DNA from 3 places in the Pantoea sp. SYBGC1 genome. Region 1 is predicted to be linked to each of the others. Evidence: predicted binding sites of a transcription regulator. Region 1 holds the regulator's gene; each other region holds the start of a gene.
What was found. Region 1 encodes ArgR, which controls arginine synthesis, uptake and breakdown. Its sites were predicted from a motif close to ANTGAATAAAAATACANT; they were not measured.
Positions count from the first base shown of each region.

Region 2: the regulator ArgR is predicted to act here: its motif matches at 1,882-1,899, upstream of argA (amino-acid N-acetyltransferase).
Region 3: the regulator ArgR is predicted to act here: its motif matches at 2,283-2,300, upstream of argF (ornithine carbamoyltransferase).

Region 1 covers NZ_JBXUNM010000015.1:31,217-35,613, reverse strand. The annotation lists gene mscM (miniconductance mechanosensitive channel MscM) at 1-1,064, shown strand, start outside; gene mdh (malate dehydrogenase) at 1,112-2,050, opposite strand; gene argR (transcriptional regulator ArgR) at 2,470-2,940, shown strand; gene yhcN (peroxide/acid stress response protein YhcN) at 3,406-3,669, shown strand; gene yhcN (peroxide/acid stress response protein YhcN) at 3,763-4,029, shown strand; gene AC2CF9_RS17505 (barstar family protein) at 4,090-4,359, opposite strand; gene AC2CF9_RS17500 (NAD-dependent succinate-semialdehyde dehydrogenase) at 4,374-4,397, opposite strand, start outside.
Region 2 covers NZ_JBXUNM010000012.1:89,980-94,376, forward strand. The annotation lists tRNA gene AC2CF9_RS16550 (tRNA-Met) at 44-120, shown strand; tRNA gene AC2CF9_RS16555 (tRNA-Met) at 172-248, shown strand; tRNA gene AC2CF9_RS16560 (tRNA-Met) at 300-376, shown strand; gene amiC (N-acetylmuramoyl-L-alanine amidase AmiC) at 464-1,699, opposite strand; gene argA (amino-acid N-acetyltransferase) at 1,932-3,260, shown strand; gene recD (exodeoxyribonuclease V subunit alpha) at 3,800-4,397, opposite strand, start outside.
Region 3 covers NZ_JBXUNM010000004.1:244,284-248,680, reverse strand. The annotation lists gene pyrI (aspartate carbamoyltransferase regulatory subunit) at 1-72, opposite strand, end outside; gene pyrB (aspartate carbamoyltransferase) at 86-1,021, opposite strand; gene argF (ornithine carbamoyltransferase) at 1,251-2,258, opposite strand; gene rraB (ribonuclease E inhibitor RraB) at 2,422-2,847, shown strand; gene miaE (tRNA isopentenyl-2-thiomethyl-A-37 hydroxylase MiaE) at 2,903-3,664, shown strand; gene AC2CF9_RS10135 (GNAT family N-acetyltransferase) at 3,675-4,181, opposite strand; gene AC2CF9_RS10130 (valine--tRNA ligase) at 4,249-4,397, opposite strand, start outside.

The DNA.
Region 1 (4,397 bases):
AGAGCGCCACCAATACTGACACCATTGAAATTGATGAGCCGGTGATTGACCTCGATGCCATCAGTGCGCAGTCGCTGCGGCTGGTGCGTTCAATCCTGACGCTGATTGCGCTGGTATCGGTGATCCTGCTCTGGTCGGAAATCCACTCCGCGTTTAGCTTCCTCGATAACATTCCGCTCTGGGATGCCAGTACCACGGTTCAGGGCGTTGAGAGCGTGCAGCCTATCACGCTGGGTGCGGTGCTCATCGCCATTCTGGTGCTGATCATCACCACGCAGCTGGTTCGCAATATGCCGGCGCTGCTGGAGCTGGCGCTGCTGCAGCATCTCAGCCTCGCGCCGGGTACCGGCTACGCCATTACGACGCTGACCAAATATGCGCTGATGCTGATGGGCGGCCTGATTGGCTTCTCTATGATTGGCGTGGAGTGGTCAAAGCTGCAGTGGCTGGTCGCTGCGCTGGGTCTTGGGCTCGGATTTGGCCTGCAGGAAATTTTTGCCAACTTTATCTCCGGCCTGATTATCCTGTTTGAAAAACCGATCCGCATCGGCGATACCGTCACCATTCGCGATCTAACCGGCAGTATCACGCGTATTAACACCCGCGCGACTACTATTACCGACTGGGACCGCAAAGAGATTATCGTGCCCAATAAAGCGTTTATTACCGAGCAGTTCGTGAACTGGTCTTTGTCAGATTCCGTTACGCGTGTGGTGCTGACGATTCCGGCGCCGGCGCGCGTAAACAGTGAAGAAGCTACCACCATACTGAAACAGGCGGCCGAGCGCTGCACCTACGTGCTGGATATGCCGCCGCCGGAAGTTTACCTGGTGGACCTGCAGCAGGGTATTCAGCTCTTTGAGCTGCGCGTGCATGCGGCAGAGATGGGCCATCGCATGCCGCTACGGCATGAGCTGCATCAGCTCATCCTGCGGGGCTTTGCGGAGCACAATATTGAGATGCCTTTCCCGCCCTTCCAGGTACGTATGGAAACGCTGGGACGCAAAACGCTTGCCGGCAATGGCACGGCGGCGACGCAGACCTTCAAATCTGGCGGACTGTAATAAAAACGCCCGGCTGAAGCCGGGCGTTTCACACTGCGTAACAGGATTTACTGCTTCACAAACTCTTCACCCTGCGCAATATCTTTTTTCAGCGTCTCCAGCATACCGTGCAGCGCCTGCTGTTCAAATTCGCTCAGCGTGCCGAGCGGGCGACGTTCGGCAATCCCGTTTTTCCCCAGCAGCAGCGGCTGAGAGAAAAAGCGCGCATACTCACCGTCGCCTTCAACATAGGCGCATTCAACTACGTTGGCCTCACCCTGCAGCGCACGGATCAGCGACAGGCCAAAGCGTGCGGCGGCCTGCCCCATTGAGAGAGTCGCCGATCCGCCACCCGCTTTGGCTTCCACCACTTCGGTGCCGGCGTTCTGAATACGCTTTGTAAGATCGGCGATCTCCTGCTCGCTGAAGCTGACGCCCGGCACCTGCGACAGCAGCGGCAGAATGGTCACGCCAGAGTGGCCGCCCACTACCGGCACCTCTACTTCTCCTGGCTGTTTACCCTTGAGCGCGGCGACAAAGGTATTGGCACGAATGACATCCAGCGTGGAGACGCCAAACAGCCGGTTTTTATCGTAAACGCCAGCTTTTTTCAGCACCTCTGCGGCGATCGCCACGGTGGTATTAACCGGATTGGTAATGACGCCAATCAGCGCTTTGGGTGCCGTGCTGGCTACCTGCGCGATCAGGTTGCGGACAATGCCCGCGTTAACGTTAAACAAATCCGCGCGATCCATGCCGGGCTTACGCGCTACCCCGGCAGAAATCAGAACCACGTCGGCTCCTTTTAACGCCGGGGTGGCATCTTCACCGCTGAAACCTTCAACCGTCACAGCGGTAGGGATATGGCTGAGATCGACCGCCACGCCAGGCGTGACCGGTGCAATATCATAGAGAGAGAGGGCGGAACCCGCGGGTAACTGCGTTTTGAGCAGCAGAGCCAGCGCCTGGCCAATACCGCCAGCGGCTCCGAGAACGGCAACTTTCATCCTGAACTCCTTATTAAGATGGGGCAAAGATATGCCAGAAATCCATCAGCTTACGAGTTTAGTCAACATCTCAGGCGATAGCGACATAGCCGTTGCGCACAGGCAGCCTGCTGCTATCCGCTTCCGATACCGCTCTGTTTCAGAAGCGCCTGAATGATCTTATCGCAGCCAGCAGAGATATACGGCTTTGATCGTCGATCTGGTTGTTACCACGTCAATAGTATAACAACTTTGCAACCTCTGCTTTGCGCGTCAGCGCGCGATTTTGGTGCGTAGCCAGTTTCTGCTAGAATGCCCGTCCCGCGCGGACGTATGGCGAAAGTCTCTGCTGACGCATTGCATAAAAATTCATCTAAATGCATAATAATTTATCAGCTGCAGGCTTGTTGCCTGCTGCGCCTCTCATTCATTGGTAGCTTATGCGTAATCCTTCAAAACAAGACGACCTTATCAAGGCATTCAAAGCCTTGCTTAAAGAAGAAAAATTCAGCTCTCAGGGCGAAATCGTGCAGGCGCTGCAGGAAGATGGCTTTGAAAATATCAATCAGTCAAAAGTCTCCCGCATGCTGACAAAGTTTGGCGCCGTGCGCACGCGCAACGCAAAAATGGAGATGGTCTACTGCCTGCCCGCTGAACTGGGTGTCCCTACCGCTACCAGCCCGCTGAAAAACCTGGTGCTGGATATCGATTACAATGAAGCGCTGGTTGTGATTCATACCAGTCCGGGCGCCGCGCAACTAATTGCCCGCCTGCTCGATTCCCTCGGCAAAGCGGAAGGAATTCTGGGTACTATCGCCGGCGATGACACCATTTTCATCACCCCGGCGCGCGCTTTTACCGTCAAGCAGCTCTATGACGCGGTACTGGTGCTGTTTGAGCAGGAGCTGTAGCACTTCTCTGCCGGCGGCCAGTCTGCCGGCACCTTCTGGCGTTCAGATACCTGATATCTTCTGTTACTCCATCCCGCCTTTATCGCTAAAGGTTATCAGGCCTGCTGATATAGGTCGGACCTTTAAGCTCTTGTCACACTCAGCCATATATTCTCCTGCCTGCAACCACTCTTTCACCCGTTTTAACTGATTTTCTCGCCAGCATGCAGCGGCATTGACCATAAACTTTGGCACGAAAAGTTAATTTGACGCAGATCACTGTTTTTGCGAAAAAAAAGAGCATGGCGGATGAAAAATAGCCGATTTTAATAACTTAACGTTATAAAAAGGTGGCATAAGGATAAAGGATAACAACGAAACATTATTAGCGAAGTATTAATTTCCTGCGTGATTAGATCTATACTTCTTTTCGTGACGCAAATCACACTAACTAAAAAGATAAAAATCACAGACGAGGAAAATACCATGAACGTTAAAGCGGCTATCGCCACCCTGAGCATTCTCTCTGCACTCTCATTTGGCGCTTCTGCAGCAGATTCTATTTCTGCCGATCAGGCAGCGAACCTGCAGTCGGCCGGCACCATCAGCGTCAGCGGCGTAGGCGGCTCGCCAATGGATATCCACCAGCAGCTGAATGCGAAAGCCGATGCGCAGGGCGCAAAAGCGTATCGTGTTATCGAGGCTTATAACGACAACACGTACCACGCTACAGCTGAACTCTATAAATAACTGTCAACCGGCGTGATATAACGCCGATGCTAATCGACGACCCGCTTACTCTGGTGTAGCTGCAGGTTGTTGATGCTAACGAGGAGATACATCATGAAAATCAAAACAACTCTTGCAACGGCTGGCCTGCTCTCTCTGTTTGCCTTTGGCGCTTCTGCGGCTCAACTGGTTACCAGTGAATCAGCACAAAATCTGCAGCCTGCTGGCAGCACCATCTCAATCAGCGGTACCGGCGGTTCACCAATGGATTATCGCGAACAGCTTTCTCAGAAGGCTGATGCGCAGGGTGCCAGCGCTTACCGCGTTATCGAAGCACGTACCGGCGACAGCTATCACGTGACCGCCGAACTCTATAAGTAATTCCTCGTCACCCCTGACGAACCCTTTGGCCCCGCTTTGCGGGGCCCTTTTTGGGTTGTATTACTGAGCGGTAAAGCGGAGCTGGCCCTCCAGCTCCTCTTCTGCCTTTTCAAATAGCAGGATCAGTGCGCTATACCGGCGTTTCTGCCCTCTCCCCAGATTAACGAAGACAATTTCCAGCGGCAGCGGAAGCTGTTTACCGCTCATCACCCGCCAGAGATCGTCCGGATCGCGAATAGCGGCCTCGTTCAGCATAAAACGCTCGCCAAACTGACTATAGAAGTGGGCCTGATCGACAATTTCATCAAAATCGAAACGCTCGGTTCGCATGCTGTATCCTCCTGCTAAGAGAGACCGCCCAGATGCAG
Region 2 (4,397 bases), on a different contig from region 1:
GGTTGCATCGTCACGCGCCAGGTGTATAGTGCGCATCCACGGACGCGGGGTGGAGCAGCCTGGTAGCTCGTCGGGCTCATAACCCGAAGGTCGTCGGTTCAAATCCGGCCCCCGCAACCAATTCTTCTTAGTGAAGAGACAATATGAAGTGTCGCTCAGGCGACAGACGGACGCGGGGTGGAGCAGCCTGGTAGCTCGTCGGGCTCATAACCCGAAGGTCGTCGGTTCAAATCCGGCCTCCGCAACCAATTGTCTTAAGAAGAATACAATGTGAAACGTCGCTCAGTGCGACAGACGGACGCGGGGTGGAGCAGCCTGGTAGCTCGTCGGGCTCATAACCCGAAGGTCGTCGGTTCGAATCCGGCCCCCGCAACCACTTCTTCTGAAGAAACATAAAACACCTTAACGGGTGTTTTTTTGTTTCTGCCGCCGGAAAAAAAGCGGCATCGCTGCCGCCCTGCCCTTAACGCCGTGCCAGCACGCCGCCTTTATCAAAATAGGCTTTGATACCGTGAAAAATCGCTTCGGCCACCTGATGCTGATAGCGTGCGGTGCGCAGCTTGCGCTCCTCCTCCACGTTACTGATAAACGCCGTCTCAACCAGAATTGACGGGATATCGGGCGCTTTCAGCACGGCAAAACCCGCCTGATCAACCGTACGCTTATGCAGATGATTGATGCGCCCCATGCGCGCCAGCACCTCTTTGCCAAACTTCAGGCTGTCGCTGATGGTCTGACGCTGAACCATATCGAACATCGTGTGGTCGAGATAGCGATCGCCGCTCATGCTGACGCCGCCAATCAGATCGGCCTCGTTCTGCGTCTGTGCCAGGAAACGGGCTGCGGCAGAGGTCGCACCGCGCGTGGAGAGCGCGAATACCGAAGAGCCACGCGCTGCCCGGCTGGTAAACGCATCGGCATGAATAGAAACAAACAGATCGGCACGCTGCTTGCGCGCTTTGGCCACCCGCACGCGCAGCGGAATAAACACATCTTCATTACGCGTCATGTAGGCTTTCATATTGTGCTCTTTATCGATCAATGCCCGCAGGTAGCGACCAATCTTCAGCACAATATCCTTTTCACGCGTTTTGTATTTGCCGTGCGCACCGGGATCTTCGCCGCCGTGCCCGGGGTCGATCATGATAATGATCGGACGATCGCGTCCCGCCTTACCCGGCAACGGTGCCTGCGCAGGCTGATCGCGCTCCAGATCGCCTTTGTTGTAATCATTGAGCAGCGCCAGCAGCGGATCGTCGGCGTGCGATGCCTGACTGGGATACAGATCCACCACCAGCCGGTTTTTGATACCGGCCACGGGCGCCAGGGTAAAGGTTTTTGGTGCGACGTTACGCTTCAGCTCCAGCACAATCCGCACCGTGTGCGGATCAAACTGCCCGACCCGTGCCGTTTTGATAAAGGGATCGTCTGTGCGCACCAGCTTATTGATGCCTTTCAGTGCCGGATTAATATGCAGGTTCTTGATATCAATGACCAGACGTTCCGGATTGCTCAGCGCAAACTGCTTGTAGTGCAGCGGGATATTCGACTCCAGCGTGACGCGGGAGTACGTTGATGAAGGCCAGATGCGTACCGCAACAATGTGCTGACTCGCTGCCAGCCCGGTACGCGTTACGCTAAGTAGCCATAGCGCACCGGCACCTTGTAATAACCGTCTTCGGGAAAAAGCCTGGGACATGCTACTCCAACTACTGTTTTATAGATAAATCTGCGTCAGCTGACGCTCAGAAAGCGAAAACTTTATCCAATCTGGCAACGCTTGTCTCGTCGGAAAAGCCAGATAATGCAGGCTGTTATCAACGGATGCATCTGAAAAATCGTAAAGTAACGTCAGGCGCAACGCTTGCAATACGGCGAAAAACAGAATAAAAATACACTAATTACGAATAACCATTCACAGAGGGTGCACCGTGAAGGAACGCAGTACCGAGCTGGTTCAGGGTTTTCGCCATACCGTTCCCTATATTAATGCCCATCGCGACAAGACGTTTGTCATCATGCTGGGCGGCGAAGCCATTGAGCATGAAAACTTCTCCAGTATCGTTAACGATATTGGCCTGCTGCATAGCCTGGGCATCCGTCTGGTGGTGGTCTATGGCGCACGTCCGCAGATTGATGCCAGCATGGCGCAGCAGCAGCTGGAGCCTCTCTATCACAAACACACCCGCGTGACCGATGCGCAATCGCTGGAGCTGGTAAAGCAGGCGGCAGGTCGTCTGCAGCTTGATATCACCGCCCGCCTTTCGATGAGTCTTAACAACACGCCGCTGCAGGGCGCGCATATTAATGTCGTCAGCGGTAACTTTATCATTGCCCAGCCGCTGGGCGTGGATGATGGCGTTGACTACTGCCACAGCGGACGCATTCGCCGTATTGATGAAGAGGCGATTCACCGTCAGCTGGATAATAATGCGATTGTACTGCTGGGTCCGGTCGCCGTCTCTGTAACCGGCGAAAGCTTTAATCTCACCTCAGAAGAGGTTGCCACGCAGCTCGCCATCAAGCTCAAGGCAGAGAAGATGATTGGCTTCTGCTCCGAGCAGGGCGTGACCGATCGCGCCGGCACAATTATTTCAGAGCTGTTTCCCGGCGATGCGCAGGCGCGCATTGATGAGATGGAGAGCGACGGCGATTTTCTGTCCGGTACGGTGCGTTTTCTGCGCGGCGCGGTGAAAGCGTGTCGCAGCGGCGTGCGCCGCAGCCATCTGATCAGCTATCAGGAGGATGGCGCACTGCTGCAGGAGCTCTTCTCACGCGACGGTATCGGTACGCAGATTGTTATGGAGTCTGCCGAGCAGATCCGTCGCGCCAACATCAACGATATTGGCGGCATTCTGGAGCTGATCCGTCCGCTGGAGCAGCAGGGTATTCTGGTACGGCGCTCGCGTGAACAGCTGGAGATGGAGATCGATAAGTTTACCATCATCCAGCGCGATAATATGACTATCGCCTGTGCCGCGCTCTACCCGTTCCCGGATGAGCAGATTGGCGAAATGGCGTGTGTGGCAGTACATCCCGACTATCGCAGCTCATCGCGCGGCGAGCTGCTGCTGGATCGCGTAGCGCTACAGGCGCGGCAGATGGGGCTGAAAAAGCTGTTTGTGCTCACCACCCGCAGCATTCACTGGTTTCAGGAGCGGGGTTTTACGCCAGTAGATATTGAGTCGCTGCCAGAGAGCAAGCAGCAGATGTATAACTATCAGCGTCGTTCAAAGGTGCTGATGGCAGATTTAAAATAATCCACGATATTCCCGGGCCGCATTAATGCGGCCCCTACGTGATCCTGTGGGGGCGCCATTTATGGCGCCCTGGCCGCGTGTGAAATTCCGAATCGCGTTATTCCCCCCCTCAGGGCCGCATTAATGCGGCCCCTACGTGATTCTGTAGGGGCGCCATTTATGGGGCCCCTACGTGATTCTGTAGGGGCGCCATTTATGGGGCCCTGGCCGCGCGGGAATTTCCGGGCTGCGTTATTCCCCCCAGGGCCGCATTAATGCGGCCCCTACGTGATCCTGTAGGGGCGCCATTTATGGCGCCCTGGCCGCGTGTGAAATTCCGGACTGCGTTATTCTCCCCAGGGCCGCATTAATGCGGCCCCTACGGGACGGTGGCGTTTTTTCGCAGGGGCGCCATTTATGGCGCCCTGGCCGCGCATGAAATTCCGGGCCGCGTTATTCTCCCCAGGGCCGCATTAATGCGGCCCCTACGGGCCGGTGATATTTTCGTAGGGGCGCCATTTATGGCGCCCTGCCCTGGCCACATTATCCTGTATAAGGCTTTACGCGTCAGACGTCGCACCAAGCCGTGAGAGCAGGCCGCTGCGGCGCTGCGTGCGCAGCTGCACTGCGCGACGGAAAATGTTTTCATCACTGTAGAGCGTCAGCTGCCTGCGGGCGCGCGTGATGGCGGTATAAATTAACTCCCGCGTCAGCACCGGTAAAAACTGGGCCGGCATCACCAGCGCGGTGTGCTCAAACTCCGAGCCCTGCGACTTGTGCACCGTCATGGCCCAGGCGGTATCGTGTGCCGGCAGCCGGCTCGGCTGGACCGCTTTGATGGTTCCGTCCGGCAGCGGGAAGAAGACCTTCAGCACGCCCTCCTCATCTGACAGCGTAATACCGATATCGCCGTTAAACAGGCCCAGCGCGCTGTCATTGCGCGTGACCATGACCGGCCGTCCCGGATACCAGCGGCTGCCGCCTGCGGGGCGCCGGATCAGCTGCAGCTGCATCAGCTTCTGCTCAATACGCTGATTGAGTCCTTCCACGCCAAACGGCCCTTCGCGCAGCGCGCACAGCAGCTGATAGCGGCCGAAAGAGGCGAGGATCTCAGCCGGTGCGGCATCTTCAGCTACCTGCTGCAGAAAGTCCCGATAA
Region 3 (4,397 bases), on a different contig from region 1:
CTGGGCGGGAATATGATCGATTACCGTGCCGCGTTTAATCGCTTCTACCTGCAGTTTATTATCCTGGGTCATGATCGTCGGCTCCTTAGTCTGTCAGTTCGCTATTCAGTACCAGCGCCAGAAGCGCCTGGCGGGCAAAAATGCCGTTACCTGCCTGCTGGAAATACCAGGCGTGGGGCGTGCTGTCGACGTCGGTGGCGATCTCATCCACGCGCGGCAGCGGATGCAGCACCTTCATATTGCCGCGCGCGCCGTGCAGATCGGCGGCGCGCAGAATGAACTGTGCCTTAACGTTGGCGTACTCTGACGGATCGAGACGCTCTTTCTGAACACGTGTCATATAAAGAATGTCGAGTTCAGGCAGCACCTCTTCAATGCTGTCATGCCGCGTCCAGACGATGTTCTGTTCATCCAGCATATCGGTGATATAGGCAGGCATGGCGAGCGCAGACGGGGCGATAAAGTAGAAACGGTTGCCGGTGAATTTCGCCAGCGCCTGCGTAAGCGAATGCACGGTGCGGCCATATTTCAGATCGCCGACCATCGCGACGCTGAGATTATCCAGCCGCCCCTGCGTTTCACGAATGGTAAAGAGATCGAGCAGGGTTTGCGTCGGGTGCTGATTCGCACCATCGCCGGCGTTGAGGATCGGTACGCCGCCGGAAAATTCCGTGGCCAGACGCGCCGCACCCTCCTGCGGATGGCGCATCACGATAGCGTCAACGTAGGTGCCGATGACGGAAATGGTGTCGGCCAGCGTTTCGCCTTTTTTGCCCAGCGAGGTATTACCGCCGTCGGCGAACCCGACCACCGATGCGCCCAGGCGATGCATCGCCGTCTCAAACGAGAGGCGGGTCCGGGTAGAGGCTTCGAAAAAACAGCTGGCAATCACATTATGCTTCAGCAGCTCAGGCTGCGGCTGCGCCTTAAGCCGGGCAGCGGTGTGCAGCACCAGCTCCAGTTCATCGCGATTGAAATCGTTGATGGAAATGATGTGTTTGCGATATAGCGGGTTAGCCATAGCTTTCTCCTCAATGCTGCCGGATAGCGGACAAAAAAAAGCCCCTTTACAGGGGCTTTATTACGATCGGTGAATAGCGGAAAGAAACAGCGGTGCCGCCTGCGTTCAGGCGGACGGGAGCGGCAAAATGTGGCTGGCGCTGTGGCATATTTCCTCCGGCAAATTGTGGCGCATTATACGCATTCGCGGGCGGGCAGCAAGCGCTAAGTAAACGTTTGCCTGGCGTTAATCAGCGCTGAGCCAGCGTAGCCACCATCACCGCTTTGATGGTGTGCATGCGATTTTCCGCCTGATCGAATACGACGCTGTGCGCCGACTCAAATACCTCGTCGCTGACTTCCATTCCCTCTTCCAGCCCGTACTGCGCCGCCAGCTGCTGGCCCAGCGTGGTTTTGTCATCGTGAAAAGCGGGCAGGCAGTGCAGAAACTTCACCTGCGGATTACCGGTCAGCGCCAGCATCGCGCTGTTAACCTGATAGGGGCGCAGCAGAGCGATACGCTCTTCCCACACCGATTTCGCCTCGCCCATTGAGACCCAGACGTCAGTATAGATAAAGTCTGCGCCCTGTACGCCTTCGGCGATATTCTCCGTCAGCGTAATTTTGCCGCCGGTTTGCGCCGCCGCGGCCCGGCACGTCTCTACCAGCCCGCTTTCCGGCCAGCACGCCTCAGGCGCTACCAGACGCAAATCGAGCCCCGTCAGCGCGGCGGCCTCCAGCATGCTGTTGCCCATGTTATTGCGCGCGTCGCCCACATACACCAGCGTCATGTCGCTCAGCGCTTTGCCCGGCAGCTGCTCCTGCATCGTAAGCAGATCGGCCAGCAGCTGCGTAGGGTGAAACTCATCGGTCAGACCGTTCCACACCGGCACACCGGCGTGTTCAGCCAGGGTTTCCACCAATGCCTGACCATAGCCGCGATACTGAATACCGTCATAGAAGCGTCCCAGCACCCGGGCGGTGTCTTTCATCGACTCTTTATGACCAATCTGACTGCCGCCTGGCCCGAGATAGGTCACGTTTGCACCCTGATCGTAAGCGGCAACTTCGAAAGAGCATCGGGTACGGGTCGAGTCTTTTTCGAAGATGAGCGCAATATTTTTGCCGGTAAGGTAGCGCGGTTCACTGCCGCTTTTTTTGGCCTGCTTCAATTCAGCGGCCAGCGACAGCAGGCTGGCGATCTCTGCCGGAGTAAAATCCAGCAACCGCAGGAAATGTTTCGAATATAACTGGCTCATGCTTTGCTCCGTAAGCTGCTTAATAATGAATTAAAATTCAATTTAATGGTATGAATATTCATTTTCAAGCCCGGCGCAAATAAACTTTCTGTTTTGTGTAGTGGCGCGCGAGGCAGTATGGGAAAATAATTGCATTCACTGCCACCATTTTGAGGACTCACCCATGGCATACGAAGCATTGCTGGAAGAACAGCGCGAAGAGACGCGTCTGATCATCGAAGAGCTGCTGGATGACGGAAGCGATCCGGACGCGCTCTACACCATTGAACATCATCTCTCCTGCAACAACTTCGACTCGCTGGAAAAAGCGGCAGTTGATGCGTTTAAGCTGGGCTATGAAGTCACCGAGCCGGAAGAGCTGGAGCTGGAAGATGGCACCACGGTAATGTGTGTGGATATCCTCAGCGAATCCGCGCTGAAACCTGAACTGATCGATGCGCAGGTTGAGCAGCTGGTGAACCTGGTGGGCAAATATAACGTCGATTATGACGGCTGGGGCACCTACTTCGAAGATCCCAACGCGGAAGATGACGAAGACGAAGATGAAGAGATGGATGATGACGGCGAGGATAACGGCGTCCGTCACTGATCGTACCGGGCGGCGCACGCTGCCCGTTTTACTTACCTGCCCGTAAAGACCACCGATGAATTACGCCCCGCTATTAGCACCTATTCACCAGTTCCTGCACTGCCGCACACCTGAGGCGTGGATCGCAGAGGCGCGCAAGCCGGAAAACCTCACGCTGTTGCTGACCGATCACATGGTATGTGAGCTGAAAGCGGCGCAGACCGCCGTATGGCTGATCCGTAAATATGTGGCGGATAAACCGAGCGGCGAGGCGATTCTGGCGTGGCTCGAACCTTATGAGGCGTTTGTCTTTGGCGAAGCGCACAGCAGCGACTTCATCAATGCGCATAAAAACCTGACCAAAAGCGTTATCGTGCGCAACGAACTGCCGTGGGCGGATGAGATGGTGGAGAAGATGGTGCTGCTAATCAAAGAGGAACTGCACCACTTTTATCAGGTATGGGAGATCATGCAGGCGCGCGGTCTGATTTACCGCAAAATCACCGCCAGCCGCTACGCAAAAGGGCTGCTGCGGGAGGTCACCACCCATGAGCCCGATACGCTGGTGGATAAACTGATTTGCGGCGCCTATATTGAAGCGCGCTCCTGCGAACGGTTTGCCAGCCTGGCACCACATCTGGATGCGCAGCTGGAGAAGTTCTATATCTCGCTGCTGCGTTCAGAAGCGCGTCACTATCAGGACTACCTGGCGCTGGCAGCGCAGATCTCACCGCGCGATATTACACCGCGCGTGCAGGCGATCGGCGCAGCGGAAGCGCGCCTGATCGGCGAGCCGGATACGGAACTGCGCTTTCACAGCGGCGTGCCCGCATTCTGAGTGCGGGCATTTACGCCAGCATTTTAAGCATCCGCACTTCGCAATCCACGTGACCGGTACAGCCCATGGCGCGGTCAATGTGCGTAAATCCCAGCGCTTCATAAAGCGCAATCGCCCGCGTCAGGCTGGCGGTGGTCTCCAGATAGCAGCGGCGGAACCCCTGCGCCTGCGCAAACGCCAGCGCGCGCAGCGCCAGTTCACGCGCCAGACCGAGCCCGCGCACCTGCGGCAGAAAATACATCTTCTGGAGTTCGCAGATATCAGGCGCGCTGCACGCCAGCGGCGCAATGCCGCCGCCGCCCACGACGCTGCCTTCCAGCTCCACGATCCAGTAGGCGCTACCTGGGACGCTGTAGAGTTCAAACAGGCTATCAAGCTGAGGATCGGCGACGGTATAGCCTTTATCCGCGGTCAGGCCAAACTCGGCTGACACCGTGCGGATCACCTGTGCAATCGGCAGGTTGTCCGCGGCGCAGATCGGGCGGACCTGCAGATTCAGTGAGGTGAGGGTGCTCATGGCAGAATTCCGGTGATAAAAAAGCCGGGCAGAGCCCGGCTTCGGTTAACGAACAGGTCTTAAGCGATTACAATGCCGCAATCACGCCCTGCTGTTCAATCAGTTTTGCTTTTGACTGCTCCATCTCCGCCACGCGCTCGCGCTCTTTCGCGACCACCGCTTCCGGAGCGCGCGACACAAAGCCTTCGTTCGCCAGCTTGGTCTGGATCTTCTCAA